Regions from separate parts of the Neptunomonas phycophila genome, predicted to be linked through region 2. Evidence: riboswitches for the same ligand, from Rfam matches in the RefSeq annotation. Region 2 holds a riboswitch; the other holds the start of a gene.
What was found. A riboswitch is a leader RNA that binds a small molecule or an ion and turns the genes downstream of it on or off. The one in region 2 is predicted to bind thiamine pyrophosphate.
Positions count from the first base shown of each region.

Region 1: it holds a riboswitch for thiamine pyrophosphate, as region 2 does, so the genes downstream of both, thiD (bifunctional hydroxymethylpyrimidine kinase/phosphomethylpyrimidine kinase) here and thiB (thiamine ABC transporter substrate binding subunit) in region 2, are expected to answer to the same signal.

Region 1 covers NZ_MRCI01000005.1:6,612-22,743, reverse strand. The annotation lists gene gpmI (2,3-bisphosphoglycerate-independent phosphoglycerate mutase) at 1-658, shown strand, start outside; gene BS617_RS17155 (murein hydrolase activator EnvC family protein) at 702-1,841, shown strand; gene BS617_RS17150 (S41 family peptidase) at 1,918-3,240, shown strand; gene BS617_RS17145 (divergent polysaccharide deacetylase family protein) at 3,282-4,163, shown strand; gene slmA (nucleoid occlusion factor SlmA) at 4,201-4,800, opposite strand; gene argB (acetylglutamate kinase) at 4,815-5,717, opposite strand; gene BS617_RS17130 (phosphomannomutase/phosphoglucomutase) at 5,739-7,139, opposite strand; gene dut (dUTP diphosphatase) at 7,200-7,655, opposite strand; gene coaBC (bifunctional phosphopantothenoylcysteine decarboxylase/phosphopantothenate--cysteine ligase CoaBC) at 7,652-8,857, opposite strand; gene radC (RadC family protein) at 9,058-9,732, shown strand; gene rpmB (50S ribosomal protein L28) at 9,953-10,189, shown strand; gene rpmG (50S ribosomal protein L33) at 10,201-10,371, shown strand; gene mutM (bifunctional DNA-formamidopyrimidine glycosylase/DNA-(apurinic or apyrimidinic site) lyase) at 10,545-11,357, shown strand; gene BS617_RS17095 (alpha/beta hydrolase) at 11,438-12,343, shown strand; gene BS617_RS17090 (phosphatase PAP2 family protein) at 12,444-12,974, shown strand; gene BS617_RS17085 (MJ1255/VC2487 family glycosyltransferase) at 12,988-14,025, shown strand; TPP riboswitch at 14,511-14,605, shown strand; gene thiD (bifunctional hydroxymethylpyrimidine kinase/phosphomethylpyrimidine kinase) at 14,594-15,433, shown strand; gene thiC (phosphomethylpyrimidine synthase ThiC) at 15,459-16,132, shown strand, end outside.
Region 2 covers NZ_MRCI01000001.1:2,109,248-2,125,379, forward strand. The annotation lists gene purT (formate-dependent phosphoribosylglycinamide formyltransferase) at 1-1,077, shown strand, start outside; gene BS617_RS09555 (bacterioferritin-associated ferredoxin) at 1,231-1,449, opposite strand; gene bfr (bacterioferritin) at 1,600-2,064, shown strand; gene bfr (bacterioferritin) at 2,078-2,545, shown strand; gene BS617_RS09570 (phosphotransferase) at 2,603-3,415, opposite strand; TPP riboswitch at 3,480-3,586, shown strand; gene thiB (thiamine ABC transporter substrate binding subunit) at 3,581-4,561, shown strand; gene BS617_RS09580 (ABC transporter permease subunit) at 4,540-6,210, shown strand; gene BS617_RS09585 (ATP-binding cassette domain-containing protein) at 6,197-6,829, shown strand; gene pyrC (dihydroorotase) at 6,837-7,871, opposite strand; gene BS617_RS09595 (NADP-dependent isocitrate dehydrogenase) at 8,192-10,411, shown strand; gene BS617_RS09600 (carbohydrate porin) at 10,883-11,845, shown strand; gene BS617_RS09605 (flavodoxin) at 11,929-12,435, opposite strand; gene BS617_RS18155 (Ig-like domain-containing protein) at 12,805-16,132, shown strand, end outside.

The DNA.
Region 1 (16,132 bases), on a different contig from region 2:
ATATTCAGCATCAATGCCTGCGTCGTGCGCTTATCCACCCTTCGCCATTAAAAATGATATTGGTGAATATTTATCCAGCTTAGGTAAAACACAGTTACGTATTTCAGAAACCGAAAAGTATGCACACGTTACGTTTTTCTTTAATGGAGGACAGGAAGCGGTGTATGAGGGTGAAGATCGTATTTTAATTCCTTCACCTTCTGTGGCAACTTACGATTTACAGCCGCAAATGAGCGCGCCAGAAATGACTGATAAATTAGTTGAGGCCATCAAAAGCGGCAAGTATGACTTAATTGTTTGTAACTACCCTAACGGCGATATGGTAGGCCATACGGGTGTGTTTGATGCCGCTGTTAAAGCAGTGGAGGCGGTTGATCAAAGTATTACGCGTGTACTTGAGGCGATGGCAGAAGTGGGTGGTGAAACACTGGTGACGGCTGACCATGGTAATGTGGAAATGATGCGTGATCCGGAATCCGGTCAGGCGCACACGGCTCATACGAGCTTTCCGGTTGCATTGATTTATGACGGCCCACGCAAAGCATCTGTTACACTCAAAGATGGTGCTTTGTGTGATTTAGCGCCCACTTTATTAGCGTTGATGGGTGTTGAGCAGCCAGCGGAGATGACAGGCAAAAATCTTGTTGAGATTAACTAAATACAATAGGCCGCATCAGCGGCCTTTTTTACCACTGAGTTTTATGAATTCCCGTTTTATTATTGCACTGCTCACACTGTTGCTTTTTCCGTGTTGGGTACATGCCGCTGATGATAAGAGAGCGACAGAAAAGCAGTTGTCTGCGCTCAAGTCAGAGATTAAAGGGGTTGAGCAGCGTCTCAAGAAGGATCGACAGCGTCAAAGTCGTGCGGCAAAGGAGCTTGCCGAGACAGAGCAAAAAATTAGTGGCATTGGTAAACGTATCCATGAGCTGGATCAGCAGCTGGGCGGTTTGAATACTGACTTAGAAAGTTATCAAAAAAAGCGCCAAGCATTAGAAGAGTCTCTTGAGAAGGGGCGAGCCTCCATAGAACAGCTGATTCGTCAGCAGTATCGTCTGGGCCATCAACCGCGCTTGTTCATGTTGTTGAACCAGCGAGACCCAGAGCAATTATCGCGCATGATGCGCTACTATGACCGCTTTACTCAGGCTCAAGCGGATGAAATCACGGAATACCAGGCCTTGCTACGTGACTTACAATCCACCCACCAGGCTATTGATTCAACGCAGCAGTCGATTGTGGCAAACCGCGAATCGTTAAAAGCAGAGCTGGCCGAGCAACAAGCGTTGAAAGCTGAGCGGGCACAGCAAGTGAGTGCTTTGCAAAAAAGTGTAAAACAAGGTCAATCAAAGCTTAGCCAGCTGCAACAGGATCAAAAGCGATTGGCTAAGTTGTTAGCTGATATCGAAAAGTCGTTGTCGTTAGCAAACCTGACGCAAAATAACCAAGCGTTTAAAACATTGCGTGGAAAGTTAAGCTGGCCGCTCTCGGGTAAGATAGTCAGAAGCTTTGGTAGTAGTTATGATAATCTGACTTATGATGGCTTACTGATATCAGGTAGCGCGGGCCAGTCGGTGAAAGCTGTTCACCATGGACGGGTCGTATTTTCAGAGTGGCTGAGGGGCTACGGGTTGTTGGTCATTCTCGATCATGGAGATGGCTACATGAGCCTCTATGGGCATAACGATGCTCTGTTGAAAACGACAGGCGATTGGGTTTCTCAGGGCGAGGCGATTTCGACGGTTGGGCAAAGTGGCGGTTATAGTGAACCTGGGCTCTATTTTGCGATCCGATACAAAGGAAAAGCCATTAACCCTCGATCATGGCTCGCTTCTAAATAGTACTAGGCCGTTCGTAACTGGATAATGTGTTTATTGCTTAGGGTCTAAGCAGATAGCTACTAAGGAAATTTACTTTATGCGCTTCACAGGTGTTGCTGGTCGATCTTTGATTAATCGATCTCTATTGAATACTACAGTGTTATCTTCTGCGTTGGCCTTAGGGTTAATTGCTTCACCTGTGATCCATGCACAAGAAGCAGCTAGCCAAGCTGAAGAAGCGAAAACGTTACCGCTTGAAGAGCTGCGACGCTTCAGCGAGGTGTTTGATCGTATTAAGCAAGCTTACGTTGAGCCAGTTGATGATGCCAAAGTACTTGAAGATGCCATTCGTGGAATGATATCAGGGCTTGATCCGCATTCGGGCTACCTAGAACCAGATGCGTTTGAAGAGCTGCAAGAGCACACCTCGGGTGAGTTTGGTGGTGTCGGTGTCGAAATTTCACAAGAAGACGGGTTTATTCGCGTCATCACCCCAATTGACGATACGCCTGCTAAAAAAGCAGGGGTTAAAGCCGGTGATTTAATTACACGTATTGATGGTGAGTCCCTGCAAAATATCAGTATTGACGAAACGATCAGCCGTATGCGTGGCGAAGCAGGCACGAAGATCGTACTGACCATTATCCGTGAAGGTGAGCAAAAGCCACTTGAGATAACGGTCGTACGTGACATCATCAAAGTGACTAGCGTTAAGTCTCGTTTGTTGGGCGATGGTTATGGTTATGTCCGTATTACGCAGTTCCAGAGCAATAGCGGTGCTGATTTGAAAAAAGCACTCAAGAAGCTTCAAAAAGAGCAGCCACTAACGGGCCTTGTGCTTGATTTACGCAATAACCCGGGTGGTGTTCTGCAGGCTGCTGTTGAAGTGGTTGATGCATTTGTTGATGAGGGCATGATTGTCTACACCGAAGGGCGCGTTGCGAGTGCCGATACCAAGTTTACAGCGACGAAAGCCATGGCAGTGCCTGATGTCCCCATTGTAGTGCTGATTAACAGCGGATCAGCCTCGGCTTCTGAAATTGTGGCCGGTGCATTACAAGATCAAAAACGTGCGGTCATTATGGGAACTACCAGCTTTGGTAAGGGCTCGGTGCAAACAGTGTTGCCGCTATCGGATAACCGTGCGTTGAAACTCACAACAGCTCGCTATTTTACGCCAAGTGGGCGTTCTATACAGGCGCAAGGAATCGTTCCTGACGTAGTAGTGGAAGAGGCAGAACTAAAAGCGTTAGGTGTCAGCCGTTTCCCTAAAGAAAGTGATTTGACCGGGCACCTAGAGAATGGTCAAGGCGAGGTAGTTGATGAAGAGCTTGCCGCGGCTAGCAAAGGCTTGGCAGAGCGCGATTATCAATTATATGAAGCACTTAACTTATTAAAGGCGCTGAGTATTGTCCGCTAAACACAGTGCTCAGGTCGCGCTGTATTGTCGAGGCCCTTGTCGTGTTCGGCGCTAGGCTTCGTCAGGCTTTAGTGGTTTGTATTCGCCGCAGCGCGTTGTCGTTGGCATCGATAATATGCTTATCGGGAGTGACCTTCCATGTAGGGTGGGCGGTTGCACAAGCGCAGTCAGACACGGTTCGCCAACCGCGCGTTGTTATTATCATTGATGATATTGGTAACAGCTATGAGCAAGGTCTAGCGGCCGTTAACTTGCCAGGGCCTGTAACCTACGCCGTTTTACCTTTTTCCGCTCATGGAAAAGAATTAGCGACCATTGCGCATCAGCGAGGTAAGGAGCTAATGCTGCATGCGCCTATGTCAAATACACACCATTTTCGGCTAGGCCCTGGGGCGTTAACGGATGCATTAGGGGAGCAGGAGTTCAAGCGCGTGCTTAACCGAAGTTTGGACGATATTCCTTTTGCGATTGGTTTAAATAATCATATGGGCAGCCTGTTAACGCAAAAAGAGGAGCCAATGCGATGGGTTATGCAGGTGGCTAAAAAAAGAAACCTCTTTTTTGTTGATAGCCGCACCACCGCTAAAAGTATAGCGTGGGAAGTGGCTAGAGCGACGGGCGTACCTACGTTTAAGCGAGATATTTTCTTAGATCACCAGCAAACGCGTGAGTTTTTACAATCACAGTTTTTTAAAGCTATCCGCATCGCACGCCACTATGGGCAAGCCATTATGATCGGTCATCCTTACCCCATTACAACTGAGTTTTTAGCGGAGGCGATTCCTGTTTTGGATGAAGCAGGGGTGCAGCTGGTTTCTGTGTCGGCCTTATTGATGATGCAGCATGAGCAACGTCGTTTCGCTCAAACACAACATAGTGAGTGTGATAGTACAGAAGGCTATCATTGCCAAGGAAATGAATAAAACAAGCAAGCCGTGTGATAGCTTGCTTGTTTTGGTGCTATTCTGCGTTGCGGAATAAGCCTACAGAAAGCCTTGGCCATTGGTCTTGCCAGTTTTCGGTAGGGCGGCGCTGAAACTCGCTGCGTACAAATTGTCGAATACGGCCTTCTACAACTGCAATCATTAAGTTCGCGGTGATGCCCACCGTGGTTTCTGTTCGCAAACCTTCTTTAGGTTCGGCTTCGCGAAGCACCTGTTTTATTTGCGTTTCTAAACGCTCAAAAAACTGATTAACACGCCCACGCAGCCTGTCCGTTTCACCGGCTAGGGCGTCGGCCGTCAAAATACGAGCCATCCCCGGGTTGCGCTCAACAAAGGCAAGTACTAGAGTCAGTATTTGCTCGCATTGGCGTATTGCTGGACTGTCTGAGCTTGTAATCATATTAACGCGTGTGAATACGGTCTCTTCTATAAAACCGATGAGCCCCTCAAACATGCGTGCTTTACTTGGAAAATGTCGATACAAAGCGGCTTCAGACACGCCAACTTCTTTAGCCAAGGCCGCGGTTGTAATGCGTTGTCCCGGGTTAACTTCTAGCATTTGGGCTAGTGCTTGAAGAATTTGCTCACGTCGTGACAGTTTGGTCGTTTCGTTCATGCTCACTCAATATCTTATAGAGAATGGTTGGTGATCAGCGTGCCTACGCCTTCATCAGTGAAGATCTCTAGCATGCACGAGTGCTCTACGCGGCCATCAATGATGTGTGCGCTGTTTACGCCTGATTTAACAGCATCCAGAGCGCAGCCAATTTTAGGGAGCATGCCGCCATAAATAGTTCCGTCTTCAATTAGCGAGTCGACTTGTTCCGTAGACAGCCCTGTTAAAATTTTACCCTCTTTGTCCATCAGACCCGCAATGTTAGTGAGTAAAATTAGTTTCTCCGCCTTGAGTACTTCGGCCACTTTACCGGCGACTAAGTCCGCATTGATGTTGTATGAGGCGCCGTCAGGCCCGACACCGATAGGTGCAATCACGGGGATGAAATCAGAGTCAGCTAACATGTCCAGCACGTCAGTATTAACCGAGTCCACTTCACCTACATGGCCAATATCAATAATCTCTGGGGCGGACATTTCAGGGGTCTTGTGTTTAACTCGTAATTTGCGCGCCATTAATAATTGGCCATCTTTACCGGTAAGGCCAATCGCTTTGCCGCCGTTCGTGTTGATGAGCCCAACAATTTCTTTATTGACCATGCCGCCCAATACCATTTCGACTACATCCATGGTTTTAGAGTCGGTTACACGCATACCGTTAATAAAGTGTGATTCGATCTTGAGCTTGTCGAGTAAATCGCCAATTTGTGGGCCGCCACCGTGAACCACTACTGGGTTCAAGCCAATGAGCTTCATCATGACAATGTCACGTGCAAAGCTATTTTTAAGTTTGTCATCGGTCATGGCGTTACCGCCGTATTTAATGACGATAGTTTTGCCCACGAAGCGTTGGATGTACGGAACGGCTACGCTGAGTACTTCAGCGGTTGCCATGGCTTGAGCTCTGTTAAGTGGCATAGTGATTCTCTCTTTTGGCATTCACGCACAAGGAATGTTTATTGTTGAGTCTATGGCGTGTAATTGTATCTGAAATTGGTTTTTTATACGGGTTAACGCTGTTTCGTTATCGGCTTCAAATCTAAGTACGAGCGTCGGTGTGGTATTTGAGGCTCGACATAAGCCCCATCCATCAGCATAGTCTACTCGTAAACCATCGATCAGTGTTTTGCTGCCCTCAGGAAAGGCGTGCTGCTGAAGCTCTTTGATAATAGCGAATTTTGAGGCTTCGGAAACCTCGACGGACAACTCTGGTGTGCTGATGTCTTGTGGATAACGCGCAAACAGAGATGCTAAAGGTTCTGGTTGGGAGGCTAAAATTTCTAGTAAACGGGCGGCAGCATAGAGCCCATCATCAAAACCGAACCAGCGCTCTTTGAAAAAAATGTGCCCTGACATCTCACCAGCAAGCAATGCCCCAGTAGCCTTCATTTTTCGTTTGAGCATTGAATGACCTGTTTTCCACATTGTGGGAACGCCGCCTGCTTGGGTGATGACGTGGGCTAACTGACGAGAGCATTTCACATCAAAGAGGATTTTTGCACCAGGGTTTCGGGTGAGGACATCCTCGGCAAACAGCATGGTGAGCCTGTCAGCGTCAATAATGCTGCCATCTGCAGTAATCACTCCAACACGATCACCATCGCCATCGAAGGCGAGCCCTACATCGGCTTGTTGGGTTTTAACGGCAGTGATGCACTCAGCTAAATTGTCGGCTTTACTAGGGTCGGGGTGATGATTTGGAAAGTTACCGTCTACATCGCAATACAGAGGGATAACTTCGCAACCAAGCTGTTCAAGCAGGTATGGGGCTGTTTCTCCAAGGATCCCGTTGCCGCAATCTATGACTACTTTGAGTGGCCGAGGTAAGCTGATATCGTCCAAGATTCGTTTGCGGTATTGAGCGCGAAAATCGTGAGAATGTAAGGAACCTAACCGTTTGCTGGAGTCGCTATCGTAGTTTTTATCCAGCATGCGGTACTTAAGTGCTTGTATGTCTTGTTCAGCCAGCGTGTTGCCCGCCATCATCATTTTAAACCCGTTATACGCTTTGGGGTTATGGCTGCCGGTAATCATGATGCCGGTTTTTGTGTCGGTGTGATGGGCCGCAAAGTAAAGCACCGGTGTTGCAATATAGCCTATGTCGGTAACATCAAGGCCACCCTCGAGTAGGCCTTGAATGAGTTGTTTTTTTAAGGCGGGGCTAGATAGGCGGCCATCAGCTCCTACAGCGGTATTGCGAATAGCTTGAGCTCTCGCTTGGGCAGCAAAGGCGCGTCCTAAGTGATACGCAACGGCTTCAGTTAAACTTTCTCCTACAATGCCGCGAATATCATAAGCACGAAATAGAGTGTCATCTATATTGTCTAAATTGCAGCTCACTTTGCCATCCTTTTGCTCGGGCTTTCGTTAAATGTGACTATTTGCGGTTAATAGGAGCTGTTAAGAGAGGCCAGAAGAGCCAAATCCACCGTCGCCTCGCTCTGAGTCGCTGAATTCGGTGACCACTTCAAATTCAGCTTGCACGACCGGTACTAAAACGAGCTGCGCTATCCGTTCTCCAGGCGCCATCGAAAAGGTCGTTTGACCGCGGTTCCAGCAAGAAACAAAAAGTTGGCCTTGGTAGTCGGAATCGATAAGGCCGACAAGATTGCCTAATACGATGCCATGTTTGTGGCCTAGCCCAGAGCGGGGCAAAATCATGGCGCACAGTGAGGGGTCGGCAATGTGAATAGATAAGCCTGTTGGAATAAGCTCCGTTTGTCCGGGTGCTAATGTTAATGTTTCGTCTAAGCAGGCTCGTAAATCCATGCCAGCAGAGCCCGGGGTCGCATAAGTGGGTAACGGAAACGTATCGCCTATACGAGGATCTAAAATTTTAACTTGAAGAGTGTTCATCGGTTGGCCTTATAAAGTTGGGCAATATGGTCAATTAATGAGGTTGCAAGCTGACGCTTACGCATCATTGGGAGTTCTGTAACCTGATCGGCAGTGACTAGAGTGACGGCATTGTCATCACTGTTAAAGCCGATGTCTGTTCGGGAAACATCATTCGCAATAATTAAATCTAGCTTCTTTCTAACCAATTTGTCTTGAGCATAACTGACTATGTCTCGCGTTTCAGCAGCAAAGCCAACGGTGAATGGAGCGTTAACTTTGGAAGCGATGGTCGCTACGATGTCGGGGTTCTTGATCAGGTGAAGCTCCATGATCTCTTCTTTCCCTTTTTTGATCTTGTGCTCTGCAACAGCGGATGGTCGATAATCAGCGACAGCCGCGCAAGCGATAAAAATATCACATTGGGCGGCGTCGGATTCGGCGGCTTGAAGCATATCCTGAGCGCTGTTGATATCTATGCGTGTTACATGGTCGGGAGTCGCTAAGTTGACGGGCCCGCTGATTAACGTAACGTGAGCACCTGCACTAACGGCGGCTTGCGCAAGCGAAAAGCCCATTTTCCCTGAGCTATGATTCGATATATATCGCACAGGGTCCAACGGTTCTCGGGTTGGCCCTGCCGTTATTGTTAGCCGCAGGCCGGCTAGCGATCCTGTTTCAAAACTAGCGGCTGTTCGCGCGGCAATATCGAGAGGTTCCAGCATGCGCCCTGGCCCTGTATCACCGCACGCTTGATCGCCAATGCCTGGCCCCCATAGTTTAATGCCTTGTGCGGATAGTGTCTCAGCGTTGCGTTGCGTTTGTGCTGATCGCCACATGGCTTGATTCATAGCAGGGGCAAGGCAAATAGGGGCGTCGGTTGCTAAGCACAGCGTAGTTAACAGGTCGTTTCCCATGCCAGAAGCTAAGCGAGCCATAAAGTCTGCACTGGCGGGAGCTATAACCATAATATCAGCCCAACGTGCTAACTCTATATGCCCCATGCCGGCTTCCGCTTCCGGGTCGAGTAGTTGTGTGTGAACCGGATTTCCAGACAGGGCCTGTAATGTTAGGGGAGTAATAAATTCGGTAGCCGCGGGAGTCATTACAACGCGTACATCCGCGCCAGCAGCTTTTAAGTGGCGTGTTAGTTCGGCGCTTTTGTAAGCGGCAATCCCACCTGTAATACCTAGAATGACCTGTTTGTTAGTAAGTCTATGCATACCTTGAACCACTCGAATCTGCTGCAATGCTAAAGGCGTGTACGATACCATCTCACGATTTTGTTGCGTAGGTGTTAAGGCGATAAAGTCGTACTTTATATGAGTAGTCGTTCTGATCAGCTAATAGTCAGCTTGTGCTCGTAGAATAAGTTTTGTGTTGCTTAGCATGAAGCTAAAGAGCGAAATAAAGGGATGTTGATATGGCAATTACAGATTGGCCGGAGCTAGAAAGGCCGAGAGAAAAGCTCTTGCATCATGGCGCGGCGGTTTTGTCCGATGCAGAGTTGTTGGCCATTTTTTTGCGAACAGGTATTAAGGGCACTAGTGCTGTTGATTTATCGAGAGATTTACTCCAGCGCTTTGGCGGGCTTAGAGAGTTGCTTGAGAGCAGCCAGGAGGCTTTTTGTCAGGGGCCTGGTTTAGGAAATGCGAAGTATGCTCAATTACAAGCTGTTTTAGAAATGAGCCGCCGTCACCTGTTGGCATCGCTAGAGCGTGGAGATGTGATGGAGAGCCCCTCTGCGGTTCGGATGTTTCTGTCGGCGAAGATGCGCCATTATCGTCAAGAGGTTTTTGCGTGTCTGTTTATGGATAATAAGCATCGAATCATTCGGTTTGAGCCTATGTTCTTTGGCACCATAGATGCGGCTTCTGTGTATCCCCGAGAGGTCGTGCGTAAAGCCTTGGAAGTGAATGCAGCGGCCGTTATTTTGACGCATAACCATCCATCGGGCATTGCCGAGCCTTCGGCGGCTGATCGACATATAACAGAGCGTTTGGTCAATGCGCTGCAGTTGGTGGATGTGCGCGTGTTGGATCACATGGTGATTGGTGATCCTGAGGTTGTTTCATTTGCTGAACGGGGGTTGATATAGTGATTGTGGGCGCTGTTTAGCAATGTTTTGATTTATTCGTAAAAAGCGGTAGCTTGGGTTGTTGATTTTCTGTACAATGCGCGCCTTCTATTCACTTCCGGTATGGGATTCTTGTCCGGTTTTTGGACGCTCCGCCTGAGGCTATTGCGTAAGTGGCATATCAGCTACTCGTAGCCAATAGACATCTGAATAGAGTTAATCGACTAATAAGGTATTAATTATGTCTAAAGTTTGCATGGTTACTGGTAAGCGTCCAGTAACAGGGAACAATGTTTCCCACTCACAACGTAAAACACGTCGTCGTTTTCTACCAAACCTGCATTGGCACCGTTTTTGGGTAGAATCTGAAAACAAATTTGTTCGTCTACGCGTTTCTTCTAAAGGTATGCGTATCATCGATAAAAAGGGTATTGACTCAGTTTTGACTGAAGTTCGTGCTCGTGGCGAAAAAGTATAAGGAGCTAGACCATGGCTGCAAAAGGTAACCGTGAAAAGATCCGTCTGGTTTCATCCGCCGGTACAGGTCACTTCTACACGACTGATAAAAACAAACGTAACATGCCAGAAAAATTTGAGATCAAAAAGTTTGATCCAGTTGTTCGTAAGCACGTTATGTATAAAGAAGCTAAGATCAAATAAGATTTAGTGCTTCCAGAAAACCCGGCTTTGGCCGGGTTTTTTTATGTCTAAAAGAAACAAGTGGAGCTTGTTCTGCGTACATAAGAGAGATGTGATTGGTTAAAGCGCTTGTTAACTGCGTGTGTACATTGTTATTAATAGCGCATGATTCAAAATGAATTGGGATTTACGTTTTGCCAGAACTACCAGAAGTAGAAACAACGCGGCGCGGTGTTGCTCCGCATGTGATTAATCAGACGCTCACCTCTATTGTTGTGCGTCAGCCTAAGATGCGTTGGCCGGTTCCTGTCGATGTTTTGCAGTCGCTTATAGGTCTTGCGGTTAATAACGTGAGCCGGCGAGGCAAGTATCTTTTTTTAGAGACAGAGCGCGGAGCTATTGTTATTCATTTGGGAATGTCTGGTAGTTTGCGAGTACTCACTCATTATGTAGAGCCTGGTAAGCATGATCACATCGATATCGGTTTGGCTTCGGGGGCGTGCTTGCGCTTAACGGATCCTCGCCGATTTGGTTCAGTTTTGTGGCAGCCAGTGGGAGAGGAACTATCGTTGATCTCTTCGCTGGGTCCAGAGCCGCTGACAGACGCGTTTAATGCTGATTATCTGATCAATCGTAGCCAAGGGCGCAGTGTGGCGATTAAGCAGTTGGTGATGAACAGTCATGTGGTTGTCGGTGTCGGTAATATTTACGCAAATGAGGCGTTGTTTATGGCGGGTATTGATCCAAGGAAGCCGGCCGGTAAAGTATCTAAGCCTAAGCTGACTCGTTTGGTTGCGGCAATCAAGAAAATATTGTCCGCCGCAATTGAGCAAGGAGGGACGACTCTGAGGGATTTTGTTGATAGCGACGGTAAGCCTGGATACTTTGCTCAATCGTTATCAGTGTATGGTAGAGCCGGTGAGCCTTGCTTAGTTTGTGGCAAAGAACTAACGGAAGTTCGCATGGGGCAGCGCAGTACGGTGTTTTGCTCTCGTTGCCAGCGTTGATGTATCCAAAAAATGCATCTTGGCTGCTTGGGTTGATACAGGTAGATATCTTGATTATGGCGTAAAAGGAGACTGTTAGAGTGTTTGTAGACTACTTTTCATTATTCACGCCAACAGTTGAAGCGGATATAGGGTTGCGTGATCGTTTGCGAGCAAAGATGGGGCTTGAGCCTTCTTTGGAGCGCCGAGAAACTTTTAAGTTAGGTGAAATTCACTACGAGCATTATCCTTCTTTTGCTGAGTCTAAATCACCGCTGGTGGTTTTTTTGCCTGGCATAGGGACATATTCTGAATACTACGCGCCGCTGCTGGATAAGCTGAGTAGGCGAGGATTTGACGTTGTTAGTATGGATTATCCCGGTCACGGGTATTCAGGCGGTGTTAGGGGGTTGTACACCCTTGACGATATTGCTGACGGCGTTAGTGAAGTAATCGAGTATCTGGCGGGTTCAAAGACTCGCCCTGTTTATCTATTTGGGTATTCTATCGGCTCGTTATTAGCGATGGCCGTTGCCGAGAAGGATGCGCGAATATCTGGCGTTATTTGCCAAACGTTATTGATGCCGGAAGTAGCTCCCGACCTCATGCATAGTCTGGGTTGGCAATGGATTGGTATGAGTAGCCCGTTTTTCCCACTGGCTCGAGTGCCGTTAAAGTCGATATTGGATTATGATGCCCTTATTGCTTCTCATCCTGCCGCCGATGAAATGGGGGCTGATCCGCTTGTTGTTTTCGATTACCCGCTTAAAACTTTGAACTCGATATTTAGTTGGCGTTCCGCTAGATCAGATAGTAAGCGGCAGCTTGCAGGATTGCTAATACAGGGCGAAAAGGATGAGGTGTTGTCACTTGAATATGCACACAGGGTGATCGAGCAACAATCTCATGCTTTTACATTAGCGGTTGTGTCAGGTGGGCATATGCAACCATGGGAAAATCCCGATGGGCTAGTCAATCTTGTCTCTGAGTGGATCGCTCAACAATAAGTCTCAATGGTTGTCACATAAAAGTCAGTATTTTGTCATCGGTCTGTCATCTAGTTGACCCACCATACCTAAAATTGCATGGGCTAACTGGGGGTTAAAGATGCTTACCATCCAGAAAATAACAGACTTTGACACACTGACATTTAACTGGCTTCAGACGCGCCGTTTAACGTATTCACATTTGGCGCTGATTAGTCGGGCTATTTCCCGGTTAGGTGATGGCCTCTTATATGTCGTTATTGGGGTAGCTTTTGCTGTGTTCGATGCCGAGCATGGTCAGGCATTTTTGGTGGCGGGGCTGTTGGCTTTTTTAGTGGAGCTCCCGGTTTACTGGTTGCTAAAAAACACCATCAAACGTCCAAGGCCCAGCTCACTTAAGGGGTTTGAGGCGGTTATTGTTCCGTCGGATACCTTTAGCTTCCCCTCCGGGCATTCAGCCGCCGCCTTTTTGTTTGCTACGCTTTTAGCCGTTTTTTATCCAGCTCTTGCAGGCGTTGGTTATGTGTTGGCTGGGATGATAGGTTTTTCTCGTGTAATGCTGGGTGTCCACTATCCAACGGATATCGCCGCTGGCGCTGCGTTAGGTATCTGTTGCGCTGAGTTGGCTATGCTTATTGGATTTGCTTTATGAGGCGAGTGTAGTCATGAAGGTGCTATATGGGGTGCAAGCGACAGGTAATGGTCATATAACACGCGCACGGGTCATGGCACCCGCGCTCAAGCAGGCCGGCGTTGATGTTGATTACTTATTCAGTGGTCGCCCTGCTGACGAACTGTTTGATATGGAGTTGTTCGGCGACTACCAAACGCGTCGCGGTTTAACCTTTTATATGGGAGAGGGCGCAAAAGTTAAGTCGTGGGATACCCTCACAAGGAATAGTTTAAGCACGCTGATCCGTGATATTAAGTCGCTGGATGTCCAGAGTTATGATCTTATTCTCTCTGACTTTGAGCCGGTGACCGCTTGGGCGGCGAAACTGCGCGGTAAAAAGTCTATTGGTATCGCACATCAGTATGCTTTTATGCACAAGTTGCCCGATGGCTGGCGCTCGTTGATGTTGCGTTTAGGCGTTCAGATATTTGCTCCTGTTACGATACCCGTAGGGGTGCATTGGGATCATTTTAACCGAACAATTGTTCCGCCTCTAATTAGCCCGCCCCAATATTCAAGGACAGTTGATGAAGGGCTGGTTCTGGTTTATCTCCCATTTGAAACAGATGAAACATTGATCGATTGGTTTGCTTCGTTTACTGATTATCGCTTTCACGTATATAGTAAGCGTTCTTTTGCGCATTCAATCAATAATGTTCACTTTAAACCTCTTAGTCGTGCAGGGTTTGAGCAAGATTTAGCGGCTTGTTCTGGGGTGTTTTCAAATTGTGGCTTTGGCTTAGCTAGCGAAACAATGCAGTATGGTAAAAAGTTTTTAACTAAGCCTATGCAAGGTCAGTCGGAACAGCGCTCAAATGCCATTCTTTTAGATCGGCTTCAATTGGCTACAGTAATGGATGATTTCCAACCTCGTGATTTTCAGCATTGGCTGGAACAGCCGCAACCTGAACCTCAACTATTTCAAGATGTAGCGGGCGGGTTGGCTAAATGGATAGCGGGCGATTGCTCTGAGCCAGCCTCTGATGTTGTGCGATCTATTTGGGGCTTGTCGACAGGCGTCCCTGCATGAGCTTTAAGACACTTCTTTGATACAGTTCTCTGATCGTTGCCGCTTCAAACCTATTTGCTTTGGTGTGCTGTCGCGAGTAGGCGCATACTATTGCTATCGTTAAATAGTCATCATTTTTAGATGATAAGTTGTAAAGCGTTTTGTATTAAAGAAGAGTAGGTAGCTCAGTGTATAACGAGGTGGGAAGTGGTGAGAACTTCGCAAATCCGTATGCAAAGTTCTCTTTTTGGCTTCCTTTTTCCTTGCGGTGCTAATTATTGCTAATTAGTTGATTCCATTCGGACAATCCTTGTGTCCATTCCGCTTGTCGAGGCCTTCCTTACATTCGTTCCATGAACAGGAGATCCACGGTTGTTATTATGTCTGAGTGAGAATTTTTGGATATAGGAAAAAGTCCTATTTTTCATACCGAATTCTTGAGTGATCATTCAATCGCTTGTTGTTCGGCAAATATAGACATAAAAAAGCGGACAACGTACACTTAATTTATCTTGTCGGGGTGCCTTATGTTGAGGCTGAGATGATACCCGCTGAACCTGATCCAGTTTGCACTGGCGTAGGAATCGAGATGAAATCATTTGCAATCCCAAATGTGCTGACCATCGCAGGCTCTGATAGCGGAGGTGGTGCAGGCATACAAGCTGACTTAAAAGCTTTCTCTGCGCTCGGTGTTTACGGAGCGTCAGTCATCACAGCGGTCACGGCGCAAAATACGCACACCGTTTCAGCAATTCACCCTATTCCTAATGATGTAATCGCCGCTCAAATCGATGCTGTGCTAACGGATATTGCTATTCATGCGATCAAGGTAGGTATGTTGGGCTCCGTTGATATCATAGAGACAGTGGCACAGGCGCTGAGCCGTTATCCTACTATTCCCCTAGTCGTTGACCCTGTCATGATATCTAAAAGTGGGAGCGCGCTATTACCTATGAATGCGGTAGCGGCGCTCAAACAGCAGATCTTACCTCGCGCTTATCTTATTACGCCTAATTTACCCGAAGCTGCGGCTTTAGTTGGCCTTGATGAGCCCACCACTATTGATGGGATGTATGCGCTATTGCCGAAACTGCATGAGTTAGGGGCCAAGCATGTATTGCTAAAAGGTGGTCACTTGGAGGGAGATAATGATGCGGTTGATCTTCTCTCGGATGGCAAGCATGTACAGGCTTATCGCGCCAAACGGATTAATACACAAAATACACACGGTACAGGTTGTACGCTCTCATCAGCAATTACTGCGCTGCTTGCTAAGCACTTAAGTTTAGACGCGGCTGTCTCACAGGCCAAAGTATATTTATCGGAATCTATAGCTGCTGCAGATCAGTTAGATGTAGGTAGTGGACATGGGCCTTTACACCATTTTGCGACGCTCTGGAATTCGATTTCTGACGTCAGAGAATATTAATAAACAGAATAATGACAGGATAGTTATGACAAATAATCGCCAGTTGAGCCAAAGTGCACAGGTTGATAATGCCTCTGTGCAGCCATTTCCTAAATCGCGCAAGGTGTATATCGAAGGTAGCCGTTCCGATATTCGAGTGCCCATGCGTGAGATTTCTTTAGATATAACACCCACAGCCTTTGGTGGTGAACCGAACGAGCCCCTGTATGTTTATGATACCTCTGGGCCGTACACTGACCCAGAGGCAGAAATTGATATCCGCAAGGGCTTAGCGCCCTTGCGAGAAAGCTGGATAGATGAGCGACAAGATACTGTTCTGCTTGATGGCTTGACGTCTGTTTATGGTCAAACCCGTGCAGCAGATTTACGTTTGGATGAATTAAGGTTTGAGCTGACTCGAAAGCCTCGCCGAGCTAAAGAAGGGTGCAACGTTACGCAATTGCATTATGCGCGTAAAGGTATCATAACGCCGGAAATGGAATTCATTGCCATCCGTGAAAACATGAAGTTGGCTAAGAATAAAGTGGAGGGGCAAAGCGTTGCTCAACAGCATCCAGGCTTTAGTTTTGGTGCTAATTTGCCTGATGAAATTACGCCTGAATTTGTCCGCAAAGAGGTTGCCGAAGGCCGGGCGATTATTCCGTTAAATATCAACCACCCAGAATGTGAACCAATGATTATTGGTCGTAACTTCTTAGT
Region 2 (16,132 bases):
GTAGTTGTCGACCGGTACGCTCACGCTCCTGCGATGCAAGTCGCCCACCGAAGCCATGTCATATCGATGCTAGATGGCGAAGCGCTCAGAGAAGTAATTGAAGCTGAACAGCCTCATTATATCGTCCCTGAAATAGAAGCCATCTCGACCAACACCTTGGTGGATATGGAAAAAGAAGGCTATACCGTCATCCCGACAGCCAAAGCGGCTCAACTCACAATGAACCGCGAGGGCATTCGTCGCTTGGCCGCTGAGGAACTAGGACTAGCGACCTCCCCTTACCGCTTTGCAGCAACTGAAGAGGAGTACATAGCGGCAGTAAACGAAATTGGCTTACCTTGTGTTGTTAAACCCATCATGAGCTCATCAGGTAAGGGTCAAAGCACGCTAAAAACTCACGATGATATCGCCCCTGCTTGGACTTATGCCCAAGAAGGCGGACGGGCAGGCCAAGGGAAAGTTATTGTCGAAGGCTTTGTCGAATTTGATTATGAAATCACCCTTCTAACCGTTCGCCATGTTGGCGGCACTAGCTTTTGTGAGCCTATTGGGCATGTGCAAGTCGATGGTGATTATCGACAGTCTTGGCAACCGCAGGCCATGTCAGCGGCCGCCTTAGACGCCGCCAAAGCAGCTGCCCATAAAGTCACCGAAGCGTTAGGCGGGCGTGGTATTTTTGGTGTTGAGCTATTTATTAAAGGTGATGAAGTACTCTTTAGTGAAGTATCACCGCGTCCTCACGACACTGGCCTGGTCACACTTATTTCGCAAGACTTGTCTGAGTTTGCGCTGCATGCTCGAGCCATTTTGGGATTACCCATTCCCAACATACACTTTCACGGCCCTAGTGCTTCCAGTGTAATTTTAGTAGAAGGTCAATCGACAGATGTTGAGTTTGGAAACCTGAGTGCTGTGCTGAGCCAACCCAATACCCAATTGCGTTTATTTGGCAAACCCGAAGTGTCAGGGCAACGCAGAATGGGGGTTGTACTGGCGCGAGCTAATGAGACAGACGAAGCAATTTCGACAGCCAAAGCGGGCTCAGCTGCTGTTCAAGTAACGCTACATACTGAATGACATGATTTACCGCATGTAAAATGCAAAAAAAACCGTGCCCGCTTCAACTATTTTCACATAATCGGGCAGCTTTATAGATCGGAAGGTTATAAAAAAGACACGGCAAATATAGCCGACAAAACAAACTAAGCGGTAATGATAACCGCAATCACTTCAAACAGCAGAGTAAGCGAGAGAGTCCACTTCAGCATCATCAAAATGGCCTTTGATTATCTGACGTGCCACACGTGTACATTTGCCGCAACAGTTCCCAACTGACAGGGTTTTGTTCAATTCTCGGATGCTAGTAGCCCCTTCTTCAACAGCTTGAAGAATCTGAGAATCGGTGACACCGTTACAGATACAGACATACATAGTGATAATCAGTCCCATTTGTTTTGAGAAATGATAATAATTCTCATAGGCTTTTATATCAAGTGCTGCACGTTCAGTCTCAATGACTTTTTTTCATTTTCAAAAGAGTGTGCTTTAATTGCGCTCATATTATTTAACCTCTTATTTTTCTATTAGCCGGAGGCGGCCATGCAAGGCGATAAAAACGTCCTGAGCATCCTTAACAAGGTGCTTACTGCAGAATTGACATCAATTAACCAATTTTTCCTACATGCTCGCATGTACAAAAATTGGGGCTTAAATGAGCTAAACAATAAAGCCTATAAAAAGTCGATCAAGGACATGAAGCAAGCTGACGAACTAATAGAGCGTATCTTGTTCCTTGAAGGCTTACCCAATCTGCAACACTTAGAGCGGCTGCGAATTGGTGAACACACCGAAGAAATGCTGCAAGGCGATTTAGATTTCGAAATGGATCAGCTAGCATTGCTACGTGAAGCCATCGCTCTATGCGAAACAGCATTAGATTATGTTAGCCGTGATATTTTAGAAGAGATTCTTGAAGCCGAAGAAGAGCATGTAGACTGGATTGAATGCCAGCAACACCTAATCGCTCAAATGGGTATCGAGAACTACTTACAAAGCCAACTTTAAACGGGGAAAACTCATGAAAGGTAATCAACGTGTCATCGCCGGACTGAACTCTCTGCTTGCTATGGAGTTGGCAGCAATGGATCAGTACTTCATCCATTCTCGTATGTATGATGACTGGGGCTTAAGCAAACTTTTTGAACGCATAGATCACGAGTTTGATGATGAGAAAGGTCATGCGGCTGCGTTAATCGAGCGTATGCTATTTTTGGAAGGTGTACCTGACATGGTCACACGTACAGGCCTCAAAATCGGTACCAACGTTGTTGATATGATTGAAAGTGATTTACGTATCGAATACGAAGTAGGTAACCAGCTAAAAACCGTCATTAAAATCTGTGAAGAAGAGCAGGATTACCAAACTCGCGAAATTCTAGAGAAGCTACTAGAAGATACCGAAGAAGACCACGCACATTGGTTAGAGCAACAACTACGCCTCATTAAAATGATTGGCCTAGAAAATTATACGCAGTCTCAAATGTAATTTAACCTGTGTATTTACTAAGGCGGCTTTTTAAAAGTCGCCTTTTTTATTGGCAGCTTAGTACCTTGATATAGATATAGTGTCCGCTTTATCTAAACCATTAACTGCCTGCCACATAGCCTCTAAAGCAACTAACCAGTGCTGCGTAGCATCAATCCCCTCTTTCACCATGGATGCAGACAAGCCTCGAAATGCAGGTAGCTCTTTGCATAATATGTCGGCAGAAATTCCCCAATGTTGGTGCAATCCGCAGGCGTCGACCCATGCTGAACCGATCCCTGCATACTCCCAATCAAGCAAGACAGCTTGAAGATTAGCTGTCTGATGGCTCGCTACTATATTACCTGGATGAAGGTCATGATGTGTCCATACATAATCAAGCGGCGGTAACTGGTTAAATAGAGCTTGGGTTTTATGCAATAGAGGCAACCATCGCTTTTGCTGGCTCAAGGGTGCTTGTTCAATTTTTTCTTGGTAAGAGCGCCATAAGCCATGATAGTCGATTAATAATGATGAGCTATCTTCAGGCTCTGGCAAACGCTGTAACTCTGCAACAATAGCCACAATAGACATGGGATCGAGCGTTGTGGCTTCATCATAAAGCGGACTTAATAACCACTCCTTAGTTATTGCTATTACAACCGGGGCCCATGCATAGCCCTGAATGGCGGCTAATACTTGCTCTTCCCGCCCACGGTTAACCCCTAAGACAGACACCGATGTATTCACGCGTAGCACACACGCATCACTCAAGCCTTCACTTACGTATATGTGATTAGTCGTCCCTTGCCGAGCCAGTCCTTGCCACCTAGCGGGTCTGCCTAACAATTCATTCACAATACATTGGATATCCGGATCGAGTATTACCATAAAAAATCTGTACGTTGTCGTCTTTCAAGGAGGTTTGCTTTTTAGCAGTTATGGTACACTAGCGGTCCACTTATCGGGGTGCCAAATGAAGATACTAACTCATTGGCTGAGATCTTACCCGCTGAACCTGACACGGTTAATACCGTCGTAGGGAATAGGATATTTATGAAAAGAACATCTCTGTTTACACTCGCCGCCTCTGCTTTGCTTACCTCATCATGTTTTGCGGCCGATTTAACCATTTACACCTATGACTCATTCAATTCTGAGTGGGGACCTGGGCCGCAGCTCGAAAAAAGCTTTGAGGCTCAGTGCCAATGCGACATCGAGTTTATTGCGGTAGACGATGGAGTCAGCATTCTTAATCGTGCTCGCATCGAAAAAGCATCAACCAAAGCGGATGTGTTGCTCGGGTTAGATGACTCACTCACTCAAGTTACGCGTGATGAAGGCCTTGTTCAGGCGCACGGTGTTGACCTATCAAGCTTAACCTCTGCTCTTGCTTGGGATGACGAAGATTTCGTTCCATTCGATTATGGGTACTTTTCGTTTATTTACGATAGTAGCAAAATCGCGCAGCCTGCTGACTCGCTAAAGGCGTTGATTAGCTCTAACGCCAGCGTCATTTACCAAGACCCACGCACCAGCACACCGGGTCAGGGTTTAATGCTTTGGGTGAACGCAGTGTACGGTGATGAGGCTGCCAGCGCATGGGCAGAATTAGCCAAGCACACAGTAACGGTTACCAAAGGATGGTGGGAAGCATACAGCATGTTCTTAGAAGGCGGGGCCGATTATGTGCTCAGTTATAACACGTCACCGGCCTATCACGCTGTAGTGGATGGAGAAAGCAAATACAAAGCCGCGCTTTTTGATGAAGGCCATATAGCGCAGGTTGAGGTCGCGGCAATCAGTCAATACAGCGACAATCCTGAACTCGCTAAACAGTTCTTGTCATTTTTGATCTCGCCCGAGGCACAACACATTATCCCTACCACCAACTGGATGTTGCCTGTTATTGATAATGTAGAACTCCCAGCGCCGTTCTCATCATTAATTACGCCTAAGCGCTTGAACTTCACCCCGGCACAAGTGGCTGAACAACGCAAAGCTATGATCAGTACATGGCGGTCATCTGCTCAATAATGACGCTCGGTAAAACTTCACCAGCCAAGAAAATAGGCTTGTTTTCGCTCAGCCAACTGTGTTGGTTGAGCTATCCGGTTACTCTCTTAGTCACCTTACTCGCCTTCTATGGGTTAATGAGCTTTGAGGGTGATTCTGCTGATTGGCAGCTGTTAACTGATAGTTACTTCCTAGGGGTTCTTGGATTTACGCTCAAACAATCAACCATTAGTAGCTTTGCCTCTGTTCTATTCGCTATACCTATTGCTAGAGCGCTTAACCAACTCAATGCTCAACGCTTTAAGAATATATTTTTAGGTTTATGCCTACTCTGTTTTGTGACACCCACGTTGGTGGTTGTCACAGGATTAGTCGCATTACTGGGGCGATCAGGTTGGCTTACGCCCTACATAGAGTCCTTAGTAGAGGACTACAGTTGGAACCTCTACGGGCTAAACGGGATTCTACTTGCTCATCTTTTTATGAATATGCCCTTCGCTATTCGTATTATTCACCAACAGCTTGCCACGATTCCTGACACCAGTTGGCGATTAGCCAAACAACTCAAACTCTCGCCTTGGCAACGATTTGTCATTATCGAGAAGCCTGTGATTCAGTCTGCAGGGCTGATGTTGTTTGGCTTTATATTTGTACTGTGTTTTAACAGTTTTGCGGTCGTTTTAGCATTAGGCGGTGGGCCACAATCCACAACATTAGAAGTCGCTGTTTACCAAGCATTAAAATATGACTTTAATATCTCCGAAGCGCTGACTCTTGCCTGGAGTCAACTCCTGATTGCTGGCGGTTTGTATGCTTGTTTTTCCGCTATGGGAACTCCTGTCTGGCAAAGCCATGAAGTAATTAACCAAACCACTCGCCCCTACCCGCTAACGAGCCAAGGTTCTCGTCTACGCTTACTTGCTCTGTGCGGCATGGGCATTCTTTTACTGCTGCCTTACGTTGCACTTTTACCCAGCATCTCGTTGTTTTTCACGGCTGATATATGGCGTTTAGTCATGCAACCCTTATTACTCAGTATAGGGTTGGGGATGACATCAGCATCAATCAGCTTAGTAATGGCGTATACGCTTCTCCAACCCATTCGCAGCCAACTCAAGCAAAAACGATCAATGCGGGTCAAACTCTTGGAGCAGGTGGCAACTCATCAATTGTTTGCACCTGCTATGGTTATATCGGTTGGTCTATTCGTTTTTTTACTACCGCGTGTTGATCTGGACCGCTGGGGTATTATTGTGGTCATTCTGTTAAATTCAGCAGTATTAGTGCCTTTTGCATTTCAAAAGCTCAAGCCTCGACTTATACAGTTTGACCAACAATACGACCGCCTTTGCTTGTCATTAAAGCTCAACACTTGGGAACGCTGGAAAATAGAATGGGCATTTATTAGACCCAGCTTTATTTCAGCGGCTAGCCTTGTCTTTGTGCTGGCTGCAGGCGATGTTGCTATATTCGCCATATTTGGACCTAGTGATTGGAGCACACTTCCTTGGCTTATCTATAGCCTAGCAGGTACATACCGGATTCCTGAAGCCAGTGCCGCTTCATTACTTTTATTATTAGTCTGCGCGGGGGCTTTATGGCTATTACAACTCGTTGCTAACCGCACAGCCATATCATCAGTGGAGCCCTCAACAGATGCTGAACCTTAATCATGTTTACGTCACCTTAGATGGCTACCCGCTGCATTATCATTTTTCAGTAAAAGCCAAAGAGATTGTCGCCATTCAAGGAGCCAGTGGAGTTGGCAAAACCACCTTGCTGAATGTTATTGCTGGCTTTATAGCACCTGATGAAGGACAGATTGTTTGGGACAACACTGAATTAACAGCACTGCCTGTTGATAGACGGCCAGTGGCTATGCTTTTCCAAGATCACAATTTGTTTGAGCATCTAACGGTAATGGACAATTTACGCCTTGGATTCGACCAAGAAGCCCCTGAGCATCTGATTAAACATTCGGCACTCACATTAGGTGTCAGTGAGCATTTAACCAAAATGCCCCATCAGCTTTCCGGTGGCCAACGCCAACGCATTGGCCTGCTTAGGACACTATTGCGGCCAGAGCCAATCATCTTGTTAGACGAACCATTTGCCGAGCTAGACCCTGCCACCCGCGAGTTAGCTGGAAATTGGGTACGAGAAATAGCTAAGTCAGCGAAAAAGACTGTGTTGCTGGTTACTCATCAGCATGAAGATGTAGAGCGTGTAGCGGATCGCCGTATCGAATTGCACTACCCTGGAGCACCGCTCGATACGGCTAAAGCGTAACGGCGGCTTACACTTTTACTTTCCAGTTAACCGTTTTGCCTGCATAGAATGGCACGATAGGTTTCCCGTTAGGTAGGATAATCTCATCAGGGATTGTCCATTCTTCTTTAACTAGTGTGATCGTCCCTTTGTTACGCGCAAGCCCATAGAAGTCGGCACCATGATGGCTCGCAAAACCTTCTAGCTTGTCTAAAGCGTCTAATTCTTCAAACACCTGAGCATATAACTCCACAGCACTCCACGCACTGTAGCACCCGGCACAACCACAGGCATTTTCTTTGGCGTCCTTGGCATGCGGAGCTGAGTCAGTCCCTAAGAAAAACTTAGAAGAGCCTGTTTTAACAACATCGCGCAAAGCCTGTTGATGCGTGCTGCGCTTTAAAACAGGTAAACAATAGTTATGTGGCTTAACGCCTCCGACTAATAAATCATTACGGTTAAGCATTAAATGCTGAGGGGTAATAGTCGCTGCCACATTATCTGATGCACCGGTGACAAATTGGGCGGCATCTCCAGTTGTTATATGCTCAAAAACGACTTTCAAATCAGGAAACTGCTCAGTGATATAAACCAGTTTTTGGTCGATGAAAGCTTTTTCACGATCAAAAATGTCAATATGTGCATCCGTCACTTCGCCATGCACCAATAGCAACATGCCTATTTCTTGCATGACTTCAAAGGTAGGGTACAAAGCCTCCAGCTGACTCACCGCCGAAGCTGAATTTGTCGTTGCTCCCGCTGGGTACATTTTAGCAGCAACAACACCGGCCGCTTTAGCAGCCCGCACTTCTTCAGCGGAAGTCTGATTCGTTAAAAACAAAGTCATCAACGGCTCAAACGATGAACCCGTTGGCCTTGCACTCAAGATACGCTGCTTATAATCCAGAGCCATTTCCGCCGTTGTTACTGGCGGTACTAGGTTCGGCATAATAATCGCACGTTGAAAACAACGCGCTGTTGCCGCAACCGTCTCTGGCAACATATCGCCATCACGCAAGTGTAAGTGCCAATCATCAGGAGTCTGGATCGTTAGTGTGGTCATCGGGCTTCCGTCTTTAAATACGTAGTGAAAATTACAACATATAGTATACGCTGATTCAGAAAACAGCGCGATTACCTGTTTGTGGCACGATTATCAGGTGAATATCCTTCCAAGAGTGTTTAGAATGTGGTCGCTTTGTAATTTTTTTACAAGAATTAGGGGTTCATTATCCTTTAGTGCATAGGTCCAGCGTATTACAAGGCTCACACTTTCGGTATAATGGATCCGTTAAAAATGGCTTGATTTGTGGAACGAGGTGATCACAAGTTGCCTCATCATCAAGTCTTTGGCGATCCAGCTAAAAAATTTCGGGGATGAAAATGACCAAACAAACAATTTACTACACCCTTACCGACGAAGCGCCGTCTCTGGCTACCTGCTCTCTTCTACCTATCGTACGTACTTTCACTAAAGCTGCTGATATCGATGTTCAAGTTACCGACATCTCTCTGGCTAGCCGCGTACTGTCTGCTTTCCCCGAGTTGCTCACTGAAGAGCAACGTGTAGAAGACGGCTTGGCGTTTCTTGGCGAGCTGACCCAAGATCCACATGCAAACATCATCAAGCTACCTAACATCAGCGCATCAGTTCCTCAGTTAAAAGCCTGTATCGCTGAACTACAATCTCAAGGTTACAACATTCCTAATTTGCCAGAAGCACCTGCTACGGACGAAGAAAAGTCGATCCGTGAGCGTTACGGTAAAATCTTAGGCTCAGCTGTAAACCCAGTATTGCGCGAAGGTAACTCTGACCGTCGTGCTCCAGCAGCTGTAAAAGCTTTCGTGCGCAAGTTCCCTCATTCAATGGGCAAATGGAGCAAGGCTTCTCGTACACATGCGGATTACATGCGCGGCGGCGACTTCTTCTCTAGCGAACAATCCATCACCATGGAAAAAGAAGGCGAAGTAACCATCGAATTCGTTTCCAAAACGGGTGAAGTGACTAAGAAAAAATCACTCTTTCTAGAAGAAGGCGAAGTGTTCGACAGCATGTTCATGAGCTGTGCAGCACTGCAAGACTTCTTTGAAGAAAGCCTGAACGACGCTAAAGAATCTGGCGTAATGTGGTCTTTACACGTTAAAGCGACCATGATGAAAGTCTCTCACCCTATCGTTTTCGGTCACGCGGTTCGTGTCTTCTACAAAGAAGTATTCGATAAGCACGGTGAGCTATTTGATCAACTGGGCGTTAACCCGAACAACGGTTTAGGTAGCGTTTATGACAAGATCAAAACATTGCCTGAGTCTAAGCGTCAGGAAATTCTTGAAGATATCCACTCTTGCTACATGCACCGCCCTGAGTTGGCAATGGTTGATTCCGTAAAAGGTATCACTAACCTGCACGTTCCAAGTGATGTAATCGTAGATGCTTCTATGCCTGCAATGATCCGTAGCTCTGGTCAGATGTGGGGCCCAGATGGCAAGCCTAAAGATACAAAAGCGGTAATGCCTGAAAGTACATACGCACGCATCTACCAAGAAATGATCAACTTCTGCAAAACAAACGGTGCATTCGATCCAACAACTATGGGTACTGTACCTAATGTGGGCTTGATGGCTAAAAAAGCAGAGGAATACGGCTCACACGATAAAACGTTTGAAATGACAGAAGACGGAACCATGCGCGTTGTTGACGCTAATGGCAACGTACTAATGCAACACGAAGTACAAGATGGTGACATCTGGCGTGCATGCCAAACAAAAGATGTGGCCGTACGTGACTGGGTTAAACTAGCTGTTACTCGTGCTCGCCAATCAGACACACCAGCGATCTTCTGGTTAGACTCTGAGCGCGCTCACGACATGGAACTGAAAAAGAAAGTAGAGCACTACCTTAAAGAGCACGATACTGATGGTTTGCGTTTGCATATCATGGGTTACAACGAAGCAATTCGTTACTCTATGGAGCGCTTAATCCGTGGTAAAGATACTATTTCGGTAACAGGTAACGTACTGCGTGATTACCTAACTGACTTATTCCCGATTATGGAATTAGGCACATCCGCTAAAATGCTATCCATCGTCCCTATGTTAAACGGTGGCGGCATGTACGAAACAGGCGCAGGCGGTTCTGCCCCTAAACACGTTCAGCAAGTTGAAGAAGAAAACCACCTGCGTTGGGATTCGTTAGGTGAATTCTTAGCGCTTGCTGTGTCGTTGGAAGAGCTGGGTATCAAAGAGAACAACCCACGCGCCAAAATCTTAGCGAAGTGCCTAGACAAAGCAACTGAAAAGCTACTCGACAATAACAAGTCGCCATCACGTCGCACTGGCGAGCTGGACAACCGCGGCAGCCACTTCTACCTGGGCTTATACTGGGCTGAGGAAGTCTCTAACCAGACTGAAGATGCCGCTTTAGCAGCAGAGTTTGCTCCACTGGCTAAAACGCTAAGCGAGAATGAAGAACAAATCGTTCAAGAGCTAGCAGCTGCACAAGGTAAACCTGCTGAATTAGGTGGTTACTACCATGCTAACCGCGACAATGTTAAGAAAGTAATGCGCCCTAGCGCGACATTGAATGCAGCGCTTGCGGCGAAATAATGCACAAATAGCATAAACCAAAGCGCTTAAAATAAAACCCGGGCCTGCCCCGGGTTTTTTATTTATTACGCAAAAATGTAGTTTTAGTAAATTTCTTCAAAAATCAACTATCATCCCCCTCATAACCACCCCCGTTTACCCCATAGAAACCCCTTTAAAAACAGCACCATGTACTTTTCTTCCGTAATAAAGATACATTTTAACTTTAAAATTATTCATTAAATACACTTTGTATATTAAAAACCCTCAAAAGCACTCTCTTTACATCCTTTAAAATCAACAACTTACCATATATAACTTTTTTTGTTTATATAACTACATTTTAGGAATATCCATTCTGCGCAACAGACTATTGCGAAAATAAAAACAAAATGTTCTATTAGTTCACGAGCTGGCCAGCTTCATAATAGAAAAACCAACAATCAAACATTGGTTTAGATTTATCAAAAATATAATAAAAAGGTATATATTGTGAAAAAACGTCTTCTGCTTGCTACCACTATTGCTGCAATTTGCGCCTCTGGCGCCGCCAACGCACAATTAGAACTGAACGCCAGCTTAGAGCTCGACATCGATACATTTGATTCTGCTGAAAGAGAACGCCAATACGATCAAAATGGTCATGTAGAGTTGGGTGCCATGGGCATGACAACTCATGGCGATTATTTCGCAAAAGCGGTAGGTGTTGTTCGCCTAAGAACAGATGGCGACGATAACGTTGACATCCAAGATGTATATTTCCAGATAGGTAACTCTAAATGGGACGCCCTCTTTGGTCGCTTTGAAGCCGTAAACTTATTTCCTCTAGGAAAAGATACCGTCGTCACTAAAGCGGGCGGCGTCCAAGTTTATGAAGCAAACTTAGTGCGTGGGCGTGCGGGCGATGATGGCGGCCAAATTGCTTTCCATTACAACCCAACCAACGAGATCCGTTTTGAATTAGCCAGCATTTACGGCGATACAGATACGGCCGGTGATAATGGCACGGCCATCTCTGGCATACGCCCTGCTATCTCTTTCTCGTACCCTAACATTCGGGTTACGGCAGGTATGGAGAAAGTGAAATACGACCTAGTGGGCGGTGGTGAAGTCGACAAAACGGGCTACGGTATCAACACCGGTATCAACATGGGTGATGGTTTCGTCAACCTTGCAGTTGCTCATTTAAAAGACGATGAGGCCGACGCTAAAATTACATCATTTGCTGCAAACATGACTTATGGACCATTCGGTTTGGGCTATATCCATTCGAACGAAGAAGTAGGTTCTAGCGACGACATGAAGCTGGATACATTATACGCTGCGTACACTGTACAAATTTTTGATATGGAAAATGCAAGCGTAACCTTTGCCGGCTCTATGTCAAAAGCCAAAAATGCAGGTAGCGATGATAAGTCGAACGCTCTACGTGTTCGCTTTAATTACGCGTTCTAACCCTTTACAGGGATGATAGAAAAGGCTTGCAGCCCCCCTTCCTGCAAGCCTTTTCTTTTTTATGTCATTTACACAATAGAAAACTACAGAAAAGCAGGCTTAACAAGAGCACACCAAGCTTCTAAACGCTCAGCCGTTTGGTCTCTTTGAGTATCTTCATCAAGCGCTAACCCAATAAAAGACTTCTTGTCAGCCGTTAATGCTTTAGACTCATCAAACTCGTAGCCATCGACAGGCCAATGACCTACCACATCAGCGCCTTTGGCAACAATTTTGTCGTGCAACATACCCATCGCATCAACAAACCATTCTGCGTAGCCTAGCTGGTCGCCTAAACCTATAAATGCAACCGTCTTTCCTGAAAAATCGTATAGGTCAACATCTTCCCATACCTCTTCCCAGTCTTCTTGTACCTCACCGTAATCCCATGTCGGTATAGCAAATATAAATTGATCAAAAGCATCTATAATTTCTAATCCGACATCTTTCACATCAAATAGCTCAGTATTCTCATCTCCCAACATCTCTGCCACTTTGACAGCAATATCAGAAGTATTACCCGTTGTTGAGCCATAAATTACAGCAATCATTTATTTCCTCGAATTCTTAAAAATGACTACGACCAAGGAGAGGTCAGTAGTAGTGATAAGGCGATGCCACTCAATAAAACAGACAATAAAAACACTGAGAGACTGGTTGAAGAAGCTCCTTTACTCACTTTATAACTCCATTTTATTAAGCGCGCTAACAATGATCAAAATTTTAGAGCAACCAAACAAGCAATGCAAATAATAATAATTCGCATTTATTGCGAATGTTTTTAACACAAATATAAATTTTTGTTGTGCAGAGGAAAAAACTCAACTCTTGCACTAGGCTTTTAGTACTACTAATTAGAGCATCGTAAGTATGCATTAGTGTCTCAAAGTATCTAATACGAAAGCATCAGGCAGGAAAAGATGGGTACAACCACAATAAAAAAACACTTCACTCGATTAGCCCTAGAAAAGCGTATCATGTTTGATGCCGCTGCCCTTGATACAGCCTTTGAGGCATTACCCTCATCAGGGGGAGTGAACACTGAGGCCACCGAAGCCTCGCCTACTGATATTAACAATGTCGTCGCTGCACTCACTGACCTTAGCCAAGAAGATGCTCAACGATCCGTTTACTTTATAGATGACTCGCTACCAGACCAATCAGTATTAACAGCAGCAATACCAGCAGACGCTACTATTATTACGCTAGCTACGAATCAAGATGGATTGGTTCAAATTGCAGACTCTTTGCAGGGCTTAACTAACATAGAAGCTATACACATCATAGCTCACGCTACAGATGGCAGTTTACAACTGGGCAACTCAATTATTGACGCAGCCTCTGTTACCGATTTATATGCCGAACAGTTAGCCAGTATTAATCAAAGTCTAACCGAGGGCGCTGACATCCTCTTTTACGGCTGTGATTTTGCATCGACAGAGTCCGGAATAGAGACACTTCAAGCGCTAGCAACATCATTAGGCGCAGATTTAGCAGCTTCCGATGATATCACCGGTATTTCAGGTGATTGGGATTTAGAACAACAAACAGGGATAATAGAAGCAGCGACTTTTGCGGCTGAAAACTGGAACCATAACCTGCTAATTTTACCGGTAGCCGTAGATGATATCGCCATAGTTGAAGAGGATTCTACAAACATTTTAGATGTCACGGCTAACGACATTAACCCACTTGAACCAGACCCTATCACTATAACTAGCGCTGTTGCAGGACAAGGCACAGTCGAGATCAACCCTGATAACACGCTAACCTACACGCCCAATGCCAACTTTTTTGGTGCAGATGTAATCACTTACACTATTTCAGATCCTGATGGAGCAGCCCTTGTTCCAGGGATAGTTGCCGTCACAGTTAACCCGGTCGACGATTTACCAAGCCTTGTATTACCAGTATCAATCCCTCTCTTTTTAGAAGATACCGCGCTGGTGTTTGCCGATGTACTAGGCACTCAAATTAGCTTAGGCGATCTTGACGGAGGAGTAGCTGTCGTTAGTTTGTCTGTTCCTATAGGCGATTTATCTTTAGCACAAACTGCAGGGTTAACTCTTAGCCAAGGTGATGGTGTTAACGACAATGAAATTACTATGGAAGGCGACATTGCAGACCTCAACGCTGCATTAAACGGGTTAATTTATACGCCCGATGCCGACTATAACGGCCCAGTTACCATTACCATTGGTATTACTGACACATTACTGTCACTACCTATTACCGCAACATTACCCCTCAGTATTTCAGCCGTTGCTGATATTGTTGATGACAATGTATCCACGATTATCGACACCCCAGTTGCGTTTAACGTGATGGATAATGATACCTTTGAAAACGCGACTGCCATCGTTACTTCATACACAACACCTCTCCATGGCACCATAACAGTAGACGCACAAGGCCAAGCCCTATATACACCAGACAGTGGTTACACAGGCACTGACAGCTTTACTTATACCGTATCGTCAAATGGAACAACTGAAACAGCTACCGTTACACTCACCTCCTCGCTCCCAAACACGCCTCCCACAATTGATGTGCCTGGCACTCAAAATAGTGATGAAGATACCAACCTCGTTTTTTCAACGGCGACCAGTAATGCAATAACGATAGGGGATGGCGAAGCAAGCAGCTTAACCGTAACGCTTCAATCAACCCAAGGCGTTATGACCTTAGGACAAACAACAGGCATCAGCTTTACCACAGGAGATGGAGATAGCGATTCGGATATCGTCATGTCAGGTTCAATAACTGATATTAATGCCGCTCTTGACGGGCTAACTTACACTCCCACTGCAGATTATTACGGTGCGGCTACGGTAACTGTTCAAGCATCCGACGGAGAAGCAAGCCAAACATCAAGCATCAACGTTTTAATGGTTGGTGATATTGATGGCGTAACAGATGACATCACTACCGATGTTCAAACGCCCATCTCTTTTTTCCCATTGGCAAATGATACCTACGAAAACACCCCCTCACTTACTAGTGTATCAGCGGGCAGCCACGGTACAGCGGTCATTGGCGTGGGTAACTCGATCACTTACACACCCGATGCAGGCTATCGCGGGGATGACAGTTTTACCTACACAGTAGAATCAGGCGGAACAACCGAAGTAATCACGGTAGATGTGACCGTTGGTATCAACAACGCGCCTTCATCAACCGACTTAGTTGCGCTATCCCTAGTTGACAATCAACTCGTATCTCTCAGCACTTCACTCTCCTTCTCAGATACAGACCTATTTGATGTCTTAACTTATTCCGCTACGGGGCTTCCATCGGGCTTATCGATTGATCCAACAACAGGCATAATTTTAGGCACTGTAGATGCGCACGCATCCGTGCTTACTCCAGATGGCAGATACGATGTTGTAGTCACTGCCACTGATATTGCGGGGCTTTCTGCGGATGCTAACTTACAAATACAAGTCATAAACCCTGACCCTATTGTTTCAGCTGGCGTTGCGACTGGATTAGAAGACTCTGACCTTAACTTAGACGTCCTGTTAAATGCATCAGACCCTGACGGAGATGCACTGTCCGTCGATGCAGCTTCCGCATTAAATGGCACGGTCTCTATCAACCCTGATGGCTCATTAACCTATGTGCCAAACGCCGATTTCTTTGGGATTGATACATTAACCTATACCGTCGTAGACGAAGACGGCGGCAGCGCAACAGGTACTATTACGGTTACCGTCGAAAATGTTCTGGATTTACCCACCATTAGCATCCCAACACTCGACCTATTCACCGAGGATACACCCCTCATTTTTGCCGACTTACTAGGGCAACAAATTAGCGTTGGCGATATTGATGGAGAACTACTTGATATCCGTTTAAGCGTACCGGTTGGCACACTTACCCTAAACGAAACAGCAGGAGTTAGCTTAAGTGAAGGCGATGGCATAGACGACAGCATTGTAAGGCTTTCCGGCAATGTGGCAGACATCAACGTAGCACTCAACAACTTAGTGTATACGCCTGGAGCTGACTATAACGGCCCAGTACAAATAACAGTAGAACTAGGACAACTTGGACAGCTATTACTCGTCAATGCACAAGTGCCACTGGGCATAGAAGCCGTTGCCGACATAGTTGATGATACCATTTCAGCCACCGAGGATATTCCGGTTAACTTTAATGTGCTGGATAATGATTCATTCGAAAATGCTGGTCGTATCGTCGATAGCTATACCACTCCCTCTTTTGGCACTGTCATCATTGATGCCC